DNA from 4 places in the Shewanella sp. SP2S2-4 genome. Region 1 is predicted to be linked to each of the others. Evidence: predicted binding sites of a transcription regulator. Region 1 holds the regulator's gene; each other region holds the start of a gene.
What was found. The regulator ArgR, encoded in region 1, controls arginine synthesis, uptake and breakdown. The targets are predictions, from matches to a motif close to ANTGAATANNTATTCANT.

Region 1 (4,920 bases):
TGGCTGCGATAAGTACCAATCACCTGCTGACCTTGGGCGAGAAAATGTTTGGCTAAGGCGTAACCTATGCGTTTACCCACGCCTGTGATTATGATGGGAGATGTCATACCTATCCTTTTGAGTCCGTTATTTGTCAGGCTTTACCTTGTTCACTTAAAGATAAGCAATCAAGTTAACCTGATGAATAACCAAGATGTTACTGTACTCGTTTGAATTTAACCTAACAAAAAGCCAAATGAGACGCGGATTAGATTTAAAATCAGCGTCGATCTAAAATCAGCTGCGATCTAAAACCCTTTAATCTGCGTATAGGTTATAAGAAACCAAGCTTAAGTGCGCAAGCCAAGAGCTTAGACCAAGTATTGTGATCAAGTCATCAGAGGTGGACCCGATGGAACTGCGGATTTTTTATGATGGTAACTGTCCATTATGTAGCGCCGAAATGCGTCAACTGAAAGCGCGCGATCCCAACAACTTTATTGCGCTTGAAGATTTAAATGCACCCGACTTTAGTGAACGTTTCAGCCATATTGATAGAGACTACGCCAATACTATTCTTCACGGTGAAACCGCAACGGGCGAAGTGTTACTCGGGTTAGATGTCACCTGTAAAGCGTGGGCACTGACAGAAACACGTGCTTGGATCCAACTGTTACGCCTGCCCGTGATTAAAACTGTCGCCGATTGGACTTACCTGCGCTTTGCTAAACACAGATACCGCATCTCCTATTTACTGACGGGCAAAGCCCGCTGCGACGATAATTGCCAAATTCCCACCAAACGCCGCTGAATGAGCTTTAGAAAGTGTAAAACGCAGGCATAAAAAAACGGAGCTCAATGGCTCCGTTTTTTAATTCGTCATAATCTAAAAAGATTATCCGAAAGATTATTTAACGAAATCAACGCCTAGTTTGATATCGCCTTTCAGCGTATCTAACATAGAATCACGAGCGTTAGCTTCGAATGCACTCACTTCACCGTAAGGCAGTACTTTTTCAATACCGTTTTTGCCTAACAGCACAGGTTGTGCGAAGAACTCTGCGTGCTCGCTGCCGCCGTCAACATAGGCGCATTCAACGATGTTAGCTTCACCTTGCAGACCACGAACCAAAGACAGACCGAAACGGCATGCCGCTTGACCCATAGACAGAGTCGCGCTTCCGCCACCGGCTTTAGCTTCAACCACTTCTGTACCCGCGTTTTGAATGCGAGTTGTCAGACTTGCCACTTCTTCATCAGTGAAAGTCGCGCCTTCAACTTGAGATAGTAATGGCAGAATGGTCACGCCGCTGTGGCCGCCGATCACATTCACTTTAACGTCAGCAACGTTCAGGCCTTTTAATTCGGCGATGAAAGTTTCAGAACGGATCACGTCTAATGTCGTGATACCGAACAGACGGTTCTTATCGTAAACACCCGCTTTTTTCATCACTTCTGCTGCGATAGCGACAGTCGTGTTGACTGGGTTAGTGATAATGCCAACCAAAGCCGTAGGGCAAGTTGCCGCTACTTTTTCGATCAGGTTGCGAACGATACCAGCATTGATATTGAACAGATCTGAACGATCCATACCAGGCTTACGCGCAACACCAGCAGAAATTAGAACAACGTCAGCACCCACTAGGGCAGGCGTTGGATCTTCACCAGCAAAACCTTTGATTTCAACAGCAGTCGGGATGTGGCTCAAGTCAACCGCAACACCCGGAGTAACCGGTGCGATATCATATAGAGACAAATGTGAACCCGCAGGCAGTTGAGTTTTTAACAGTAGGGCAAGAGCCTGGCCGATACCACCAGCAGCACCAAGTACAGCAACTTTCATAGTTATCTCCGTTATTTCTCGGATATGTGTGACATGGATCTAATTTACGTTGGCGTCACATTACTGGAATGTCACAACAATTTCAATTATCCCTTAGTCGTGGGACAAAAGAATTCCGGAATAAGTTAGAAGCAATGTAGAACAATTACTCAAATTGGTATTTTTAAGCCCACAGCAAACGCTTAACCACAGGGAGTTAGTGAATTTTTATTCAACCAATCTGGTTATTTGTTGACAATTTTTCTAAAAATATTCAAAATGGGCCTGTTTTTTTGAATAACGAATAATAATATTATGCAAACGACCAAGAATCAGGATGACCTTGTTAGAATTTTTAAGTCGATTTTAAAAGAAGAGCGCTTTGGCTCTCAAAGTGAAATCGTCACCGCCTTGCAAGCTGAAGGCTTTGGTAATATTAACCAATCAAAAGTATCACGCATGCTCAGCAAGTTCGGCGCAGTGCGGACTCGCAACGCTAAGCAAGAGATGGTGTATTGCTTGCCGGCCGAATTAGGCGTACCAACCGCGGGTAGCCCGTTGAAGAATTTGGTACTCGATGTCGATCATAACCAAGCGATGATCGTCGTGCGAACTAGCCCAGGTGCAGCGCAGCTGATTGCCCGTTTATTGGATTCTATCGGTAAACCAGAAGGCATTTTGGGCACGATTGCCGGTGATGACACTATCTTTATTTGTCCATCGAGCATCCAAGATATCGCCGATACCTTAGAAACCATCAAATCTTTATTCAATTACGCAGAATAAAAAAACAGGTCAGCTTGCTGACCTGTTCTATTTCATCTGTACGCATTTCAGTCCAATCTTGCGCTGATTATTTGGCCATTGTCCCGATTACGTTACACATTTAAGCCAATCTCTCGTGCACCGATGTTTATACGCTAAGGTCAGTAAGCCACACTGATGCGCTGATTTGCGTGAGTGCCCTGTTCGGCCTCATCTAACATGGCTTTAGCGTAATCCGTAACAGAAATGCGGCTGCGACCATTAGCATCGGTAAAGAAGCTGTCGCCACCAAGGCGATATGGGCCTTCACTCTCGCCAGGATAAATCTCAGCGGCTGGGCTCACAAAGGTCCAATTAATTGCAGTTTGCGCCGCACGGAATACCTGCAAAGCTTCACCCTGAGCTAACGCCTCATCTTTATATGCAGCGGGGAAATCTGGGCTAGAAACCAGAGTCACGCCCGGCGCCACTTCTAAGCTCCCTGCACCACCAACCCACAATAAACGTGGCACCTTAGCGTTAGGCAGCACATTCAGTAAATGCTGAACTGTACTCGCCACTAGGCCATGATTTTGTTGTGCGCGGCCACCAACAGCGGCAATGACAACATCTACGCCAGCAAAGGTTTGCGCAACTAATGGCTGCTCTAAATCCACAGCATGCACAACCACGTCAGTAGCGGATAACTTGCTCGGATCACGCACTAGCGCAGTTACTTGGTGCCCACGGCTCAATGCTTCTTTTAAAATTGCACCACCAATCCAACCTGTTGCACCTAAAATTGCGATTTTCATTTCGTTAACTCTCTCTGATGATTTACATTGAAGCCAGTTTACTTGCAGTGGTTCACGTGATAAACATCAATAAATGAGCATGATTGTTTCAGTTTGAGGTACTAATATGGATAAAATTGCCGCAATACGCAGTTTCGTCGAAGTGGCAAACTGCGGCAGCTTTACCAAAGCTGCCGAACATTTAGACCTCAGCCGCCTGCAGGTGTCCCGCCATATTCAAGAAGTGGAGCAGTGGTTGAGTTTACGCTTACTACACCGTACCACCCGCAGCGTCAGCCTGACTTTGCAAGGCGAAGAAGCGCTGCAATTTTGCCAGCGGATCTTAAGTGAAGTCGCCGCCATGGAAAGCCGCGCCCACAGCCATAACAGTGAACTGGTGGGCAGTATTCGCATCGCCACACCGATTGGCCTTGGACAGCACAGCCTGTTTGATGTCGTCGACCGCTTTATTAAAATTCACCCTAAGGTCAGCATTCAGCTGGTGATGTCAGACAGTTTTGCCCAATTGGTGGATGAGCGAGTCGATGTGGCACTGCGCTATACCGAGCAGCCGGATGATAATTTGATTGCCCGCCGTTTAATGACCATAGATGCCGTGATCTGTGCTGCGCCGAGCTACCTTGATAGCAACACACCACTTGTCGAGCCCATCGATCTACTGGCTCACAACTGCCTGATACACTCGGCGCAACAAAATTGGCCTTTCCTGAAAGAGCTGCAAGCCGAGCATGTAAAAGTCACAGGTAATCTTAAAGCCAACGATATGGGCGTACTGGTGAGTGCGGCGCTGCGGGGACATGGCATAGTGCGTTTGCCCTGCGACTTAGCCAATCAATACCTTGCCAGTGGCCAGCTCAAAGAAGTGTTACCCGACTTTACGACGCCAGGCCAAACCTTATGGGCTGTGTACTTGTCCCGCAGTTATCAGCAAAATCTGGTGCGCGCCTTTATCGATTTCACTGCCCAGCAATGGCAACTCGATATCAAAAAATGGCTCCCAGCGCATTAGCATAAAAAACGCACTTAGGCGTTAGCGTAAGTGCGTTTAATTGATGCTGAATCGGCGCAGATCTCGAAAGCTTATTCGTCGAATTGCAGCATAAAATCCAATGCGGGGGCAAAGAAGGATGAGCCTGTCATCGCCTTAGTAAAATGCATCAAGTGATCATGGTTACCTTCGCCATCACCAAACATCATGCTATGCAGCATCTTTTCAAAATGCTCCGGCGTACGGCAGTTAGAGATAAACATCAATCCCTGCTCCTTCAGCGAACCATAGGGCATGCTCTGGCGCAGGATTTCCATCGACTGACCGTTCGCATCTTTAAGATTCACCCGCTTGATATGGCTGGTCAGTGGCTTATCCTCTGACTCATACTCGATATTATCTTGCTTAGTACGGCCGATAATATCTTCTTGTTTTTTAACCGGTAATCTATGCCACTTACTCAAGTTATGGGCATACTTTTGCACGTGAATATAGCTGCCGCCTCTAAACTCAGGATCTTCATCACCAACCAGAGCGACTTCCTGACGGTGCCGCCCCTTAGGGTTTTCAGT
Region 2 (4,920 bases), on a different contig from region 1:
ACTATCAACGAAAGTAATTGCCGTGCCAGCGTGAGTTTGTCAGTGGCGGGCAAATCTTGGCTACCTTGCGGCCAGAACACTCGCAGGGCATTGGCATCGGCATTAAAGCCAATACCTGCAACGGAAACGTCGTTTGCGGCGATCATATTCAAGTTTTTACGTTTGAGTTTATCGCGGGCGTAGGCTTCTACATCATGGGTTTCTGCGGCGAATCCCACCACAAAAGGACGGTTAGGTAAGCTCGCAACCGTGGCTAAGATATCAGGATTCCTCACCAGCGCAAGTTGCATTTCTTCTGCCGATTTTTTGATCTTACAGGTGGCGATGTCGCTAATGCGATAGTCAGCAACGGCAGCGCAACCAATAAAAATATCTTTTTTATCAACGTTATCCATCACTGCGTCGAGCATATTCTGCGCCGATTCAACATCAATGCGGGTCACGCCTTCTGGGGTGCTTAGACTCACTGGGCCAGAGACTAAGGTGACCGTTGCGCCCATATCTGCTGCGGCTTTGGCTAAGGCAAAGCCCATTTTTCCAGAACTGTGATTCGAAATGTATCTGACGGGATCAATCGCCTCACGGGTTGGCCCTGCGGTGATCAGCACCGACTGTCCTGCGAGTGGCTTAAATTCAACGGCGTCATGCGTGGCAAAAAATTGTGTAGCCAGTTCCGCTATGTCTAATGGCTCTAACATACGACCCGGGCCGACTTCACCACAGGCTTGACTGCCACTGGCGGGTCCCCAAAGTGTAAAGCCGCGGGATGCCAGGCTGGTTAAATTCGCCTGCGTCGCTAGATTACGGTACATCTGCTGATTCATTGCTGGACACAGGGCAATGGGCGCCTCTGTGGCAAGACACGTGGTGGTGATCAGCTCATCGGCCATACCGGCATTAATCCGCGCCAATAGGTTTGCAGTTGCAGGGGCAATGATGACGAGATCTGCCCAACGAGCGAGTTCTATGTGGCCCATGGCTGCTTCTGCCGCAGGATCGAGTAGGCTTGAGGCAACGGGATGTCCAGATAACGCTTGCAGCGTCAAAGGCGTGATAAATTCCATCGCACTTTGGCTCATCACCACGCGCACATCAAAGCCACGCTCTTTTAAGCGACGGACTAAATCAGCACTTTTATAGGCCGCAATACCGCCGCCAATGCCCAGCAGGACGTTTTTATTTGTCAGACTCACAGACATCATCCGAGATAGAAATAATGCCGCCAACAATATCACAAAGCGGTGAATTTTAGTGACTCTCCCAGTTCAAAAAATCTCGTCCATACTCAGTAAAGTGAAAATATGTGAGATGACAGGGAGGTCGCATGGGCATTAAAGATTGGCCTGAGGGGGAAGGTCCGAGAGATAAACTGTTACAAAAAGGGGCGGGGCAACTGTCGGATGCGGAGTTATTGGCGGTATTACTGCGGAACGGTTTGGCGGGATTAAACGCGGTTGACCTTGCAAGGTCGCTTATTAGCGAGTTTGGCGGCCTCAGAAACCTGCTTTGTGCTCCTCGAAATCAGGTATGTCGACTTCCGGGCGTAGGACCTGTAAAATACGCCCAGCTTCAAGCTGCGGCCGAATTAGCGCGGCGTGTAGCGCAGGAAAATCTGCAAAGAGGTCAAGTTTTAACAAATCCCGATTTAACTCGGGACTATTTAATGCGACAATTGGCCGATCGCTCCTATGAAGTGTTCGCAGTTTTACTGCTGGATAGCCAGCATAGAGTGATTCAATTTGTCGAATTATTCCGCGGTACAATAGACTCAGCCTCAGTGTACCCACGTGAAGTGGTGAGCTTAGTGCTGGAGAAAAAGGCCGCAGCAGTTATAGTTTGTCATAATCATCCGTCTGGTATTGCCGAGCCCAGTCAGGCTGACCGACGAATAACTGAGCGATTAAAAAATGCGTTAGCAACCATAGACGTATCCTTGTTGGACCATATGGTTGTAGGTGATCGAGAGATAGTTTCTTTTGCAGAACGAGGCTGGATTAATTAATCTAACACTTGATCTTCACTCTGTGATCGTGTATAAAATGCGCCCTCTTTGTGCCTCGGGCGACGGCCATACGAGGCACATTAATGCTCGAGCGTTAAAATTGTTTTTGGAGAAGATTGACATGTCAAGAGTATGCCAAGTTACTGGCAAGAAGCCGATGGTTGGTAACAACCGTTCGCACGCAAAAAACGCGACCCGTCGTCGTTTTTTACCTAACCTACAAAACCACCGTTTTTGGTTAGAAGAAGAAAAGCGTTTCGTACAGTTACGTGTATCTACTAAAGGTATTCGTCTGATCGACAAAAAAGGTATCGAAGTTGTTGTTGCTGAACTTCGTGCTCGTGGCGAGAAGGTATAATAGATCATGGCTAAAGCTAAAGGTAATCGTGAGAAGATCAAATTAGTTTCTACAGCTAAAACTGGTCACTTCTACACAACTGAAAAAAACAAGCGTAACATGCCTGAAAAAATGGAAATCAAAAAATTTGATCCAGTTATTCGTCAGCACGTTATCTACAAAGAAGCAAAAATCAAGTAATCCTTGGTTAGTGTTTCGAGAAAAGCCCCTTATTTAAGGGGCTTTTTTTTGCGCTTTTTTTAGTAGTTAGTCATCAAGTTGAGATAATTGCCTCGCAAACTTAAGCCGCTGAATCATCCCCTGTGAAGCTAAAAAAATGTGAACACTTGCTGAAAATATAAAATAGTGCAGTTCTAAGCACTTTAAATCATTAAAACTGCACTTTAGTGAGAATAAATTCTTTATATGTGAATTAAAATGCAATACCATACGCGAAAGTTAGCGATTCATTCCTGGCATGTCATAGTGACGCTGCCAGCTCAAAAATGAGGTGTAAATAACGCGTGCGTACCACTGAACTGGTTGATGGATTTCGTCACTCTGCCCCCTATGTTAATGCTCACAGAGGTAAAACTTTTGTGGTCATGCTGGGTGGTGAAGCTTTGGCTCAGAATCACTTCCGCGCCATCTTAAATGATGTCGCCCTGCTGCACAGTTTAGGGATTAAAGTGGTGTTGGTGTATGGCGCTAGGCCGCAGATTGATGCTGCATTAGCAGTCAACGGTATCGAACCTGCCTACCACGAAGGCGTGCGTATTACGGATGAAGACTCGCTTAAAGTGATCAAGCAAGTTGCGGGTGCACTGCAATTTGATATCACAGCGCGTTTATCCATGAGCTTAAGCAATACGCCGATGCAAGGTGCGCAAATTAACTTAGTGAGCGGCAACTTTGTGATTGCCCAGCCATTAGGCGTGGATAATGGCATCGATTTTTGCTTAAGCGGCAGAGTGCGTCGTATCGATGTCCAAGGCTTAAAACGTCAGTTAGATAATCACTGCATAGTGTTGATGGGGCCGATAGCGGCTTCTGTGACCGGTGAAAGCTTTAATTTAACCGCCGAGGAAATCGCGACCCAAGTGGCGATCAAGCTCAAAGCCGACAAGATGATCGGTTTTAGCTCACAGAACGGTATTCTCGATCGCAATGGCGACGTGATTGCCGAATTGATGCCAAACGATGCGCAAAACATCATGAACAAGCTGGCCGAGCAAGGTTCTGCCTGCGTAGGCACTATGGCTTTTTTGAAAGCCAGTATCGATGCTTGCCGTAATGGCGTACCGCGTTGTCACTTAGTCAGCTACCTCGAAGATGGCGCTTTGTTGCAGGAACTGTTTTCTCGCGAAGGGATAGGCACGCAAATCGTGACTGAGAGTGCCGAGCGTTTACGCTGTGCGTCGATCGCTGATATTGGCGGTGTACTGAACCTTATCCGTCCATTGGAGGAACAAGGTATTCTGGTGCGTCGTAGCCGTGAGCAGCTCGAGATCGAAATCGAACAGTTCATGTTGATTGAACGCGATGGTTTAGTGATTGGTTGCGCCGCACTCTATCCTTTTGAAGAGGACAATGCGGGTGAGTTTGCCTGTTTGGTGGTGCACCCCGATTATCGCGATGCCGACAGAGGCAGTTTGCTGCTAAAGAACATAATCAATCAGGCCAGAAACCGCGGCTATTCACGCTTGTTTGCGCTGACAACTCGGAGCATTCACTGGTTCCTCGAGCATGGTTTTGTGATTGAAGATGTTGAAGCACTGCCACAGAAGAAAAAGCAGTTGTATAACTATCAACGCCGCTCAAAAATTCTCGCGCTCGATCTTTAAGCCGTTCTAAATTAATCCAATCAATGCCAGCCTAGTACTCATATTAGCGCTGGCATTTTTATTGACATAATATGTCTTTATTGGCAGATTAAGACTTCACTGCACGGGAGATACTGCCAATGAGTCCTCAATTTTTTGAACTCGCCCCTTTAACCCAAACCTCTATCTTTAGCTTTATCGTCTTATTGCTCGGTTTAGCGGGTATCTTGCTGATGTTATGGCTAAAAAATATGCCTAAGATAGCGAAATCGGCGAGTGTAGGTATATTGCTGGTGATGATGGGCGGATTTTCTTGGGTCTTCTATCAATCGAATAGCGCCGAATTAGTGTTAACCGATACAGAGCTCACAGTGGATGTTCCCTTCTATAAAGTGCAGTTATCCCGCGTGGATTTATTGCCCGCCGAGGCACGCATAGTCGATTTGCAACAAGAAGCAGAATTGACTCCGAGCTTTAAAACCAACGGTATAGGCATGCCAGGATTTCAATTGGGTTGGTTTAATCTACAAGGGAAAGGCAGGGCATTTTTGGCGATAACAGATAAATCGCAGTTAGTGTTAGTGCCAACGACTAAAGGCTACAGTTTATTACTGACAGTACCGCAAGGGAGTGAATTTTTAGCACAGTTACAGAAGTCATCATCACTTCTGTAACTGTGTATCGGCGTGATAATAATCACGCCGCTTTGCGTTTATAGGCCATGTCTAAGGTAAAGACTAACAGGGCACTCCAGATAA
Region 3 (4,920 bases), on a different contig from region 1:
ACGACACTTGATAAAGTGTGAACTCAAACAAAGCAAATCAGCTTTCCGAATTATTATTAACGTGGTTCAGCGATGGACACGGTAATAAACAGAATTTGCTTGGTGACAATAGCCTTGTGGAACCACCTGATCCCATCCCGAACTCAGAAGTGAAACGCAAACGCGCCGATGGTAGTGTGGGGTCTCCCCATGTGAGAGTAGGTCATCGCCAAGCGCCTAATTATCTCTCATTGAGATGTAACGAAGCCAGCTGAATAAGCTGGCTTTTTTGCGTCTAAATTTTGTAGGAATTGATATATTTTTCTTCCAACTTGCATGTTTCCCCACTATTTTTACTCACCAGCTCACCAGCTCACCAGCTCACCAGCTCACCAGCTCACCAGCTCACCAGCTCACCAGCTCACCAGCTCACCAGCTCACCAGCTCACCAGCTCATTTTTTAATTGCTGAGTTCCTTGTCGATCCTAGGCTTCCTTATTTCGTTCTTGTCCTATTGCTTATACCAATCACATTAAATATCTAATCAGTTCACAGCCTCACAGGCATTTCAATCCAAGGCGCATTGACGCAGAAATGGTTATTCCCTTTTAAGTCAATGCAACACCGGAGTGGGATGCTGAAGGGCGGCTAACTGTTAACGGTATGACAACGCGCTTTATACTGCGTTTAAGGCTTTCGACAGAGCACCACTATGCCTTCAAGCCTTCGCCTTGTTTAAAGCGCGTTGAATTCCCGCTGAATGAACAGATATTAAATACAATTGGTATTAATTCTGCGAATAGCTAAGAGCCTAAGGTCTACCTCGGGTAGCACTTTGGCTTATCTTTCAAGATAGCCGCTCCACAACAAACCGTATTGAGCCTCTAGCACCGCTTCGTGTTGGTATCAAGAGGATATCTAAGTTATCAAAATGGATGATTTAATTTGTTAGATTGACCCCATTCCTCTTCTTCAATCAATTCCTTCAGAACGACATGCCTTTCTATATTCATTCAGAATCAAATAGCAGTGACTTGGATTGTGAAATCTGCATACTTTTTCACTTGGTTTATTCCTATGTCCGTTGTCTTCAATTTAGGAATCATTTTTTAGCCTAGGACATCATTTCGACTTAAATCTAGCATAGTGGGTATTTCATTATGGAATATTGAATTAATTACCCGATTTATGAGGATTAGTGACTGGCTACCTTTGGATTCACTTAATATTGGTAAGACCAATTTACATTCATATGGTGTTTTTGTTATCAATTGGTTATGTTTGTAGCGGGTTGAGTTCAAGCTGGCTTTCTTGCTATGTGAGTTATTAGCTTTTAAATATGATTTTTTATTCAAATTTTCTTTGGTGTGGTGGTCGCTATAGGTCTGTCTAAGAGAGACCCATAGTTTGTAAACCTCTCAACCGATTGAATGTTGTACTTGTAATGCGATAGCGATGTTTTCGGGGCAATCGTACTGTTGATAGGGATTGAGAGAGTAGGGGGAGGGGATTTATGGAGGATGTAACGCAATCTTTATTGGATGCCGTTGGCATTATGTTTTTGGGGATGGGCTTAGTGTATTTATTTTTAAGTATACTAATCCTTGGGATTCATTTGGTTGCGCGCTGGTGTGCAGTCGATGCTGACTCTGCACGTTATGTTAAAAATCATGCTAAAAGTCAGCAGAGGGTAGCGCAATCTGATGCTAAGCCTTTAGACCCAAATGTGGTCGCTGCGATTTCATTGGCGGTAAAGCAGTATCGTTCACAGATTAAGTAATGGGGAGCAGTATGACTTTTGTATCTAATTCTACGACGGCAGTGGCTAAGCCATTATTTTTAACTGATGTCGTTTTGCGGGACGCGCATCAATCCATTTTAGCGACGCGCTTACGCATTGATGACATGTTACCGATAGCGCCACTACTCGATAAGATCGGCTTCTGGTCACTGGAATCTTGGGGCGGTGCAACTTTTGATGCCTGCATTCGTTATCTTGGTGAAGATCCTTGGGATCGAATTCGTGAGCTGAAAAAGGCCATGCCGAATACGCCGCAGCAAATGTTGCTGCGTGGCCAAAACCTCTTAGGTTATCGCCATTATGCCGATGATTTAGTGACGCGTTTTGTTGAGCGTGCCCATACCAATGGCGTCGATGTATTTCGTATTTTTGATGCGATGAACGATGTTCGAAACCTCGATACTGCGGTGAAAGCAGTGCGCCAAGTTGGCGGCCATGCGCAGGGGACGATTTCGTATACCACGAGTCCAGTGCATACCATAGAGACGTGGGTTGATATGGCAAAACGTCTCGAAGATATGGGATGCGATTCTTTGTGCATCAAAGATATGGCGGGCTTACTTAAGCCGATGGAAGCGTTTGAGCTTATTAGCCGACTCAAATCTCAGACGCAACTTGTGTTATCTATGCATTGTCATGCGACGACAGGGTTGAGTACGGCCACTTATCAGAAAGCCATTGAAGCGGGTATTGACGTGCTCGATACGGCAATTTCGTCGATGAGTCAAACCTATGGACATACTGCAACTGAAACCGTTATCGCTATGGTGGAAGATACTGAGCGCGCAACGGGTTACGACATGGTGTTGCTTGAGGAGATTGCTGCTTATTTCCGTGAAGTGCGTAAGAAGTACGCTAAGTTTGAAGGCGCACTGAAAGGCATCGATTCGCGGATTTTACGTGCCCAAGTGCCTGGTGGCATGCTGACCAATATGGAGAGCCAACTAAAGGAACAGGGCGCGGCCGATAAGATGGACTTGGTATTGGAAGAAATTCCCCGCGTACGTGCTGACTTAGGTTTCTTGCCGTTAGTGACGCCCACATCGCAGATTGTCGGCTCGCAGGCGGTAATCAATGTGCTGATGGGTGAGCGTTACAAGTCACTGACCAAAGAGACTGAAGGCGTGCTTAAGGGCGAATATGGCGCGACGCCTGCGCCAGTAGATGCTGCATTGCAAGCGAGAGTCTTGCAAGGGGCTGAAGCTATTACATGTCGCCCTGCGGATTTATTAACGCCGGAGCTGGCTAAGTTACGGCTCGAGTTGGCAGATAAAGCGCAGGAACAAGGCATTCGCCTATCTTCAGAGCATGACGATGATGTGCTGACCTATGCACTCTTCCCACAAATAGGATTGCAGTTCTTAAAGAATCGTGACGATCCAAGCGCCTTTGAGCCTAAGCCTGAATTGACTGCGGCACTTGCTACTAATGCTGCGGATCGTGGCCCTGAAACCTACACTGTGACTGTCGAAGGGCAAGAGTACGTAGTTGAAGTCGCCGCAGGCGGGGAGATCTCGCAAATCCAGCCACAGGGCCAAAGTGTTCATGCCGTGCAAACGGCTACGGCGAGCACTATGCCAACTGCGTGCCATGGAGAGATCAGGCTTGAAATGAGCGCGCCGCTGTCGGGCAACATCTTCAAAGTGCATGTTTCTCCAGGCGATAGAGTGTGTGAAGGCGATGTTGTGATCATCCTTGAGGCGATGAAGATGGAAACTGAAATTCGTGCTCAGGGCGATGGCATTATCGCTAAGCTCTGGGTGAAAGAAGGCGACTCAGTATCTGTGGGTTCTCAATTACTGGCCTTGGCGTAGGAGTCATTATGGAAGGTTTAATGGCTTTTTGGGCCGAGACTGGTATTGCCCATTTTACTGGTGGGCAAGTGTTGATGATGGCAGTGGGCGCTTTGCTCTTGTATCTCGCCATCGTGCGAGGGTTTGAGCCTTTATTATTGCTGCCAATTGGTTTTGGTGCAGTGCTGGCGAACATTCCCCACGCGGGATTTACCGAAGAAGGTGGCATGCTGTATTACGCCTATCATGTGGGGATTGAGACTGGGGTGTTCCCACTGTTGATCTTTATGGGCGTAGGCGCGCTGACCGACTTTAGTGCCTTGATTGCCAATCCTAAAACCCTGTTGTTAGGAGCTGCGGCGCAGTTTGGGATTTTCGCGACATTGATCGGGGCGATAGCGCTGAACTTAGTGCCGGGCTTTGAGTTCACCATGAAGGACGCGGCGGCCATTGCGATTATTGGCGGTGCTGATGGACCTACGGCGATTTTCCTCGCCTCCAAACTGGCGCCTGAGTTATTGGGGGCGATTGCGGTCGCGGCTTATTCCTATATGGCGTTAGTCCCGATTATTCAACCGCCGATCATGCGCTTACTAACAACCCAAGCTGAACGCGAAATTAAAATGGAGCAGCTGCGGGACGTCAGTAAAAAGGAAAAGATCATTTTCCCTTTGATGGTGCTGGGATTAACGATTCTCTTCTTACCTGCGGCCACGCCGTTAGTGGGCATGTTTTGCCTTGGTAACTTGATGCGCGAATCGGGCGTAGTGGATAGATTATCGAAAACGGCGCAGAACGAGCTTATTAATATCGTCACGATTTTCTTAGGGTTAGCTGTGGGCTCTAAGTTATCCGCCGATCAATTCCTACGACTGGAAACATTAGGGATTCTGGTTTTGGGTGCTTTGGCTTTTAGCGTTGGAACTGCCGCGGGTGTGTTGATGGCAAAGCTGATGTGTAAGCTGTCGGGCGGTAAAGTGAACCCGCTGATTGGCGCCGCAGGGGTATCGGCTGTGCCTATGGCGGCGCGAGTCGTCAACAAAGTCGGATTGGAAGCGAATCAACATAACTTCCTGCTGATGCATGCAATGGGGCCCAATGTGGCGGGGGTGTTAGGTTCTGCAGTCGCTGCGGGGATTTTACTTGCTGTTCTTGGGTAACGGATTGGGTTAATCACTGAGTTAACCGATTTGGGTTAACTGAGCTTTGAACATCTTCCAATCGTTAGCTCAGTTTGATCACTAAGGCCAACTCAGTATTGAGTTGGCCTTTTGCTAAGCCGTTAACCACATTAACGTGATAAGGATTAAAATCATCCCTTCACCTATGCCGATAATGTAGATAAAA
Region 4 (4,920 bases), on a different contig from region 1:
TGTAGGGGCATCAGTTAAAATAAGTCGCAATGCGGCGTATCGCTCGGCTATAGGCATCAATGATTGCAGGCCGCTTGCCTTGCAAGGTTAAGTTGGTAAGATGTTGTTCATAAAGTAAATCAAAGCGTTGTTGTTCGAGAATGTCCATGATGATACTCCTAGGTTTGCGACCGAAGCAGGTCGCGTCTAGCAAGTATTTAGGATGAGGGGCAAAAGGATGGTTTTATCTTGTTCCTGCCGCAAAGCGGCTTCGTTCAACAAAGCGTTTAAGAGGGATTCATGCCGCGTGGCATTTTTTGTAAGCGATGAGTTTTATGGTGAAGGTCGTCTGCGGAAAGTTGATTTAGGCGGCATTCACCCCTTAACGCGGCGTTACCCCATAGAAATATTAATCCGAAACCAACTGATTAGAGTAAAAAAACTAACGCGTTTTTGTCCCAAAGCTTGCTGGGTATCTCCTTCATACAGACTGGTTACACTATTGCCCAAAGGGTGAGCCATGGTGATTAGCGAGACGACCGTCCGCCCCATGGATGGGGCGGTCGAGCATCCAAGGACGGACTAGCTGCGTGTCGGAGAGTGAATGCCATGGCAAGCCTATATGATTGAATACCAGCCAACACTTAGATCCCTGTGACTGAAATAGCAGGTCACCCAGTACAATTTGCCTACACCTTCTGTCCAAAAGTGAGTTGTGTGGTGTCGAGTGGAGATTGTACGATTAAGTCACGCTATATAATCAAAACAGCCAGTTCGTGTATGAGTTAGTGCAAAAAGGGGAGTCAGTTAATCTGACTCCCCTTTTTTAGAACGTTTGTTGGACTTACATTAAAACCTACGTTAGGCCCAAACTAGCGTAATGTTAGAACAATAAATGCGCTACACCCGCGATAACAGGCAGAGTCACTAAGGTACGTAGAATAAACACCACGAAAAGCTCAACGAAGTTGACGGGAATTTTACTGCCGATAAGCAGTGCACCGACTTCACTCATATAGATCAACTGAGTCACAGATAAGGCTGCAATTACAAAGCGGGTCATATCTGATTCAATTGAGCTGGCAAGGATTGACGGAATAAACATATCCGCAAAACCGACCACGATTGTTTTAGAGGCTTCAGTGGCTTCTGGAATATGCAGTAATTCGAGTAATGGAATAAACGGCATCCCCAGATAGTTAAATATGGGTGTGTGCTCGGCAATAATCAGTGCCAAAGTACCAATGGCCATGACGACAGGGAGAATGCCAAACACCATATCGACAACGTTTTTAACGCCTTCATTCAATACGCCTTTGATACCACCAGCACTGGCAGCTTTTTCTAAGGCTTTATCAAAACCCCAAGAGAAAGCATTGCGATCCGCAGGGATCAACTCATCATCTGGCGTGCGTGGGGTATCGTCTATGTAGTTGTCTTTCTTCCACGACAGCGGTGGCAACTTAGGCACAATCACAGCGGCAGCAAAACCGGCGAGACACACAGTCAAATAGAAGGGCACAAACATGTGCTCTAACTTAACTTGCGAGATCACGACTAGGCTGAAGGTAATCGATACTGCCGAGAATGTGGTGCCGATAACCGCCGCTTCTCTTTGCGTATAAAAACGTGCTTCGTATTGTTTGCTGGTCAGTAAAATACCGACACTGCCATCACCTAACCATGAGGCCATACAATCAATTGCACTGCGACCCGGTAGATTGAACACGGGGCGCATGATTTTGGTTAGCAGCGTGCCAAACAGTTCGAGTAGACCGAAGTTCAGCAGCAGCGGCAACAACATACCCGCAAAGATAAAAACGGAGAACAACACGGGCAGTAAGTCGTTTAAGACTAATGCACCTGTGCTTGAGGAGTTAATGGCCTCTGGGCCTAAGCCTAAATAGGTCAGCACGACAAACACCGCACCTATGATCCGCGTGATCAACCATAAAGGACTGACATTTAATAAGGCATTAAGGAAGTGATTCTGGGCCACAAACTTAGGCTTAAATGCTTTTGACAGCGAAGAGGCCAGCGCCGTAGCCACGATAATCATGGTCACTATGAGGGTTAACACGCCGCTCAATGCGCCTTGCAGTGCTTTAGAGATAATCGCGATAGGAATAGTGATCGCATCGTTGTAGCTGATAGGGGTCATAAATAACAACAGACCGATCAGCGAAGGGACGATAAAGGTGAGTATCGTCTTAATGTTTCGATTTTTATTTTCAGTAGTCAATTTTGTACACCTTAAAGTACGAGTCGTACATGGTAAATTTGAATTAATAGCCGCACATAACGCGCTGTTGACGCCAATTAAGGTGCATTTAAATTCAACTCAAAAACGAGAATGGGGAAGATTACTCGCTTAGCTTGTCTATGTAAAACGATTCGCTAGTTAGTTTGATATAAGCAGCAAAACAGCATAGTTATTTTACTTAAGTTGTCGGTGATATTAGGTCGATACTTCTGGATGGTTTCAGATAAAAAATTATTATAAACATGGCGTTATGGATTGTTGTTTCTGAGGGGTTAATCGCTTGTGTGATGATGTAGTTAAAACGATTGAGATGTTATTTTTGCACGAAAAAACATCATCAACTTTAGCCTTATAGCCCTATTGGTTGGTTTTTTGTGCGATTTAAGCGGACTGTCGTGATAACACTTTCTATATGGCGTGGGTGAGCACGCTTTACGAATACCACTGTGATGCTCAGTCTATTTCGCTGCTCGGCACATTTTTATGCGACAAGCAGTTAAATCTGCTTAGAGATAATAGTGATCTTCCTCAGCATCTTGATGTTTTGGAGGCTGACTAAAAAGTCGCTAATAACGATGAAAGTAAAAATATTATTCATAAAGCGGATACCCGCCGCTTTAAATCTTCTCATTTCCATGTAAGTTAGTATCATTCCTATCCAACTCAAGTATTCATGACTGCAAAAGTAGAGAAGGTTAAGATTAAAGGCGGCTCGACACTGGCCATTAAGTTTGGTTTTCTGGGGATCTTTGGGCTTTTAATCGGTATTGTGATGACTGTTTTAGGATTCGACGATGCCGAATCCCATCGCTTTAATTTTTTAAATCATACCCTAAGCGAATTGGGGACTTATGGTCATTCACCTTTTGCTGTGATCCTCAACGGGGGATTGTTTTTTGGCAGCTTAAGTCTCGTCTTTTATTGTTTGTCTTCGTTACAACAGGTGACATCTTTTTGGGGATATCCCTTTTTTATCAGTCTGGCATGCACTTTTTTAGCTTTAGCGAGCGTGGGATTATTTCCGGTGAACGTGTATCACTTGCACGTTTTAGGGCTGAAATGGTTTTTCTATCTGGGAAGTTTAAGTGCGATTTTCTACTTAGCTTTAGTTTTTTTCGGCAAGTCTCATTTTGGTCGCTGGACTGGGTTGTTAGCCCTCATTGTGCTGTGCAGCATGATGACGTTTCTGTATGCGCCGCAATTGGATTTAGGTTTGACCGAAGGGGATAGGCCGTTTTATCAGGAGATGGTATTGCAGCTACCGCGTCCTAGTTTGTGGTGGCCAGCCCTACTGGAATGGATAGGGCTGGGGAGTCTATTGTGCTGGACCACTGTGCTGCTTTTGAGTCAGTTACACTCCAACCAAGAGCGAACCAGCCAAGATCGAAATAGTACTGGTTAAACTCATTCCTTAAGTTAACGTCGACGTTTGCTTAAATCCAGATTATGGTTCCCGCTCAGATTCCTTGCTAGATTAAGCTCTGGCTCATGTTTAGGTCCAAGCTCAGGCTCTGAATCGGGCTAGGGATTGGCATGCACAGCAAGGCCTGCTTCTCCAAACCAATAGCCGTTACACTGGGTAGTCTCTAGGTTCGCGTCGCTGCCTATCGCAAAATCTTGAGCATTTTCAGGCGTGTTAATCGCATCGACCAAGGTATTGGCTGTGGTGATGCAGTCAAGACTACTGGGTGATACCCGAAACACATCCACGCCCATCTTTGCCATTGTCGTTATTTCACTGCGTAAATCTAAACAACTGGCGGATTGAGTTTGGATCCCATTGAGCCTGAGCAAAGGCTGCAGCTCTTGGGTTTGCGCGAGTAGCCCTTTGCTGTATTCACGGCACACTGTTTCACAATGATCTTTGGTGAGCTGTTTGTGCCTAGCGGTAAAGCAGCGCGCCGAATGGGCGAGGGGCAAATAGCCGTGGCCGAGGACCTCTACTTCAAATGGCGGCTTTTGTTGGATCACTTGGCTAAGCCAACCCTTTGATAGCTCCACTGGCATCACAAACCTTTGCATCCCAAATCGCTGCAAAATGTCTAAACTGGCGCGATTGTAGTTATTGATACTCGCGCCGCAGACGAAGGGCAGCTTGTGCTCGTTGGCGAGATAGACTGCCGCCATATCGTTCGCTTCGACCATAAATTCGCCGTTATTGACCTGGCGTTTCAGCTCAGTGTATTCCGATGGCGCTTCGATTAACGCCAGCGTTGAAATCACCACTTCTTTACCCGCCTGCTTAAGCATCTGTGCCAGTTCGAGATAATCGCCCCACTTGAGTTCACGTCTGCGGCTGCAAACGGCCTCGCCTAAATACACTAAGGGAATTTGACTGGCGGCGACTTGCTGATAAAAATCTGTGACCTGTTGTTTTTGCCAGCAATACAACAGCGGGCCTAGGGAAATATGCATTACTTATCCTTTGTTAATCTGGCGCTCTGTCCATTTACCTTTATTGCCAATCACGCTCGTAGGCGCCAAGTGTGGTGATTTGACCCTCGGAAACTTTTGCAAGGGCTTGTTCCCAATGGGGTTGGTTTTGGCTTGTTGAGTACAGTTCGGGGTTATCTCGATAGGTGTCTATGGCTTGGCGCCAAACTCTCGTAACTTGCTCAACATAGGCCGGGCTGCGTTGGCGGCCTTCGATTTTTAGCGACACTATGCCCGCCTTGGCG

Region 2: a site for ArgR is predicted at 2,767-2,784, ahead of argA (amino-acid N-acetyltransferase). Genes of this name have one in related genera too.
Region 3: a site for ArgR is predicted at 1,318-1,335, ahead of Q4Q54_RS06615 (OadG family transporter subunit). Genes of this name have one in related genera too.
Region 4: a site for ArgR is predicted at 2,303-2,320, ahead of Q4Q54_RS08330 (YjiH family protein). Genes of this name have one in related genera too.

The regions. Positions count from the first base shown of each region.
Region 1 is NZ_JAUOER010000001.1:383,853-388,772, forward strand. Features, by position in the region: gene folM (dihydromonapterin reductase) at 1-107, opposite strand, end outside; gene Q4Q54_RS01695 (thiol-disulfide oxidoreductase DCC family protein) at 392-790, shown strand; gene mdh (malate dehydrogenase) at 887-1,822, opposite strand; gene argR (transcriptional regulator ArgR) at 2,117-2,587, shown strand; gene Q4Q54_RS01710 (NAD(P)-dependent oxidoreductase) at 2,728-3,360, opposite strand; gene Q4Q54_RS01715 (LysR family transcriptional regulator) at 3,467-4,369, shown strand; gene Q4Q54_RS01720 (Dyp-type peroxidase) at 4,441-4,920, opposite strand, start outside.
Region 2 is NZ_JAUOER010000009.1:38,290-43,209, reverse strand. Features, by position in the region: gene coaBC (bifunctional phosphopantothenoylcysteine decarboxylase/phosphopantothenate--cysteine ligase CoaBC) at 1-1,202, opposite strand, end outside; gene radC (RadC family protein) at 1,325-2,002, shown strand; gene rpmB (50S ribosomal protein L28) at 2,124-2,360, shown strand; gene rpmG (50S ribosomal protein L33) at 2,367-2,540, shown strand; gene argA (amino-acid N-acetyltransferase) at 2,864-4,183, shown strand; gene Q4Q54_RS09105 (PH domain-containing protein) at 4,303-4,836, shown strand; gene rarD (EamA family transporter RarD) at 4,859-4,920, opposite strand, start outside.
Region 3 is NZ_JAUOER010000005.1:221,028-225,947, reverse strand. Features, by position in the region: rRNA gene rrf (5S ribosomal RNA) at 99-214, shown strand; gene Q4Q54_RS06615 (OadG family transporter subunit) at 1,493-1,759, shown strand; gene oadA (sodium-extruding oxaloacetate decarboxylase subunit alpha) at 1,771-3,594, shown strand; gene Q4Q54_RS06605 (sodium ion-translocating decarboxylase subunit beta) at 3,603-4,733, shown strand; gene Q4Q54_RS06600 (hypothetical protein) at 4,848-4,920, opposite strand, start outside.
Region 4 is NZ_JAUOER010000008.1:27,845-32,764, reverse strand. Features, by position in the region: gene Q4Q54_RS08335 (hypothetical protein) at 11-148, opposite strand; gene Q4Q54_RS08330 (YjiH family protein) at 863-2,221, opposite strand; gene Q4Q54_RS08325 (hypothetical protein) at 2,916-3,644, shown strand; gene Q4Q54_RS08320 (U32 family peptidase) at 3,764-4,657, opposite strand; gene Q4Q54_RS08315 (peptidase U32 family protein) at 4,698-4,920, opposite strand, start outside.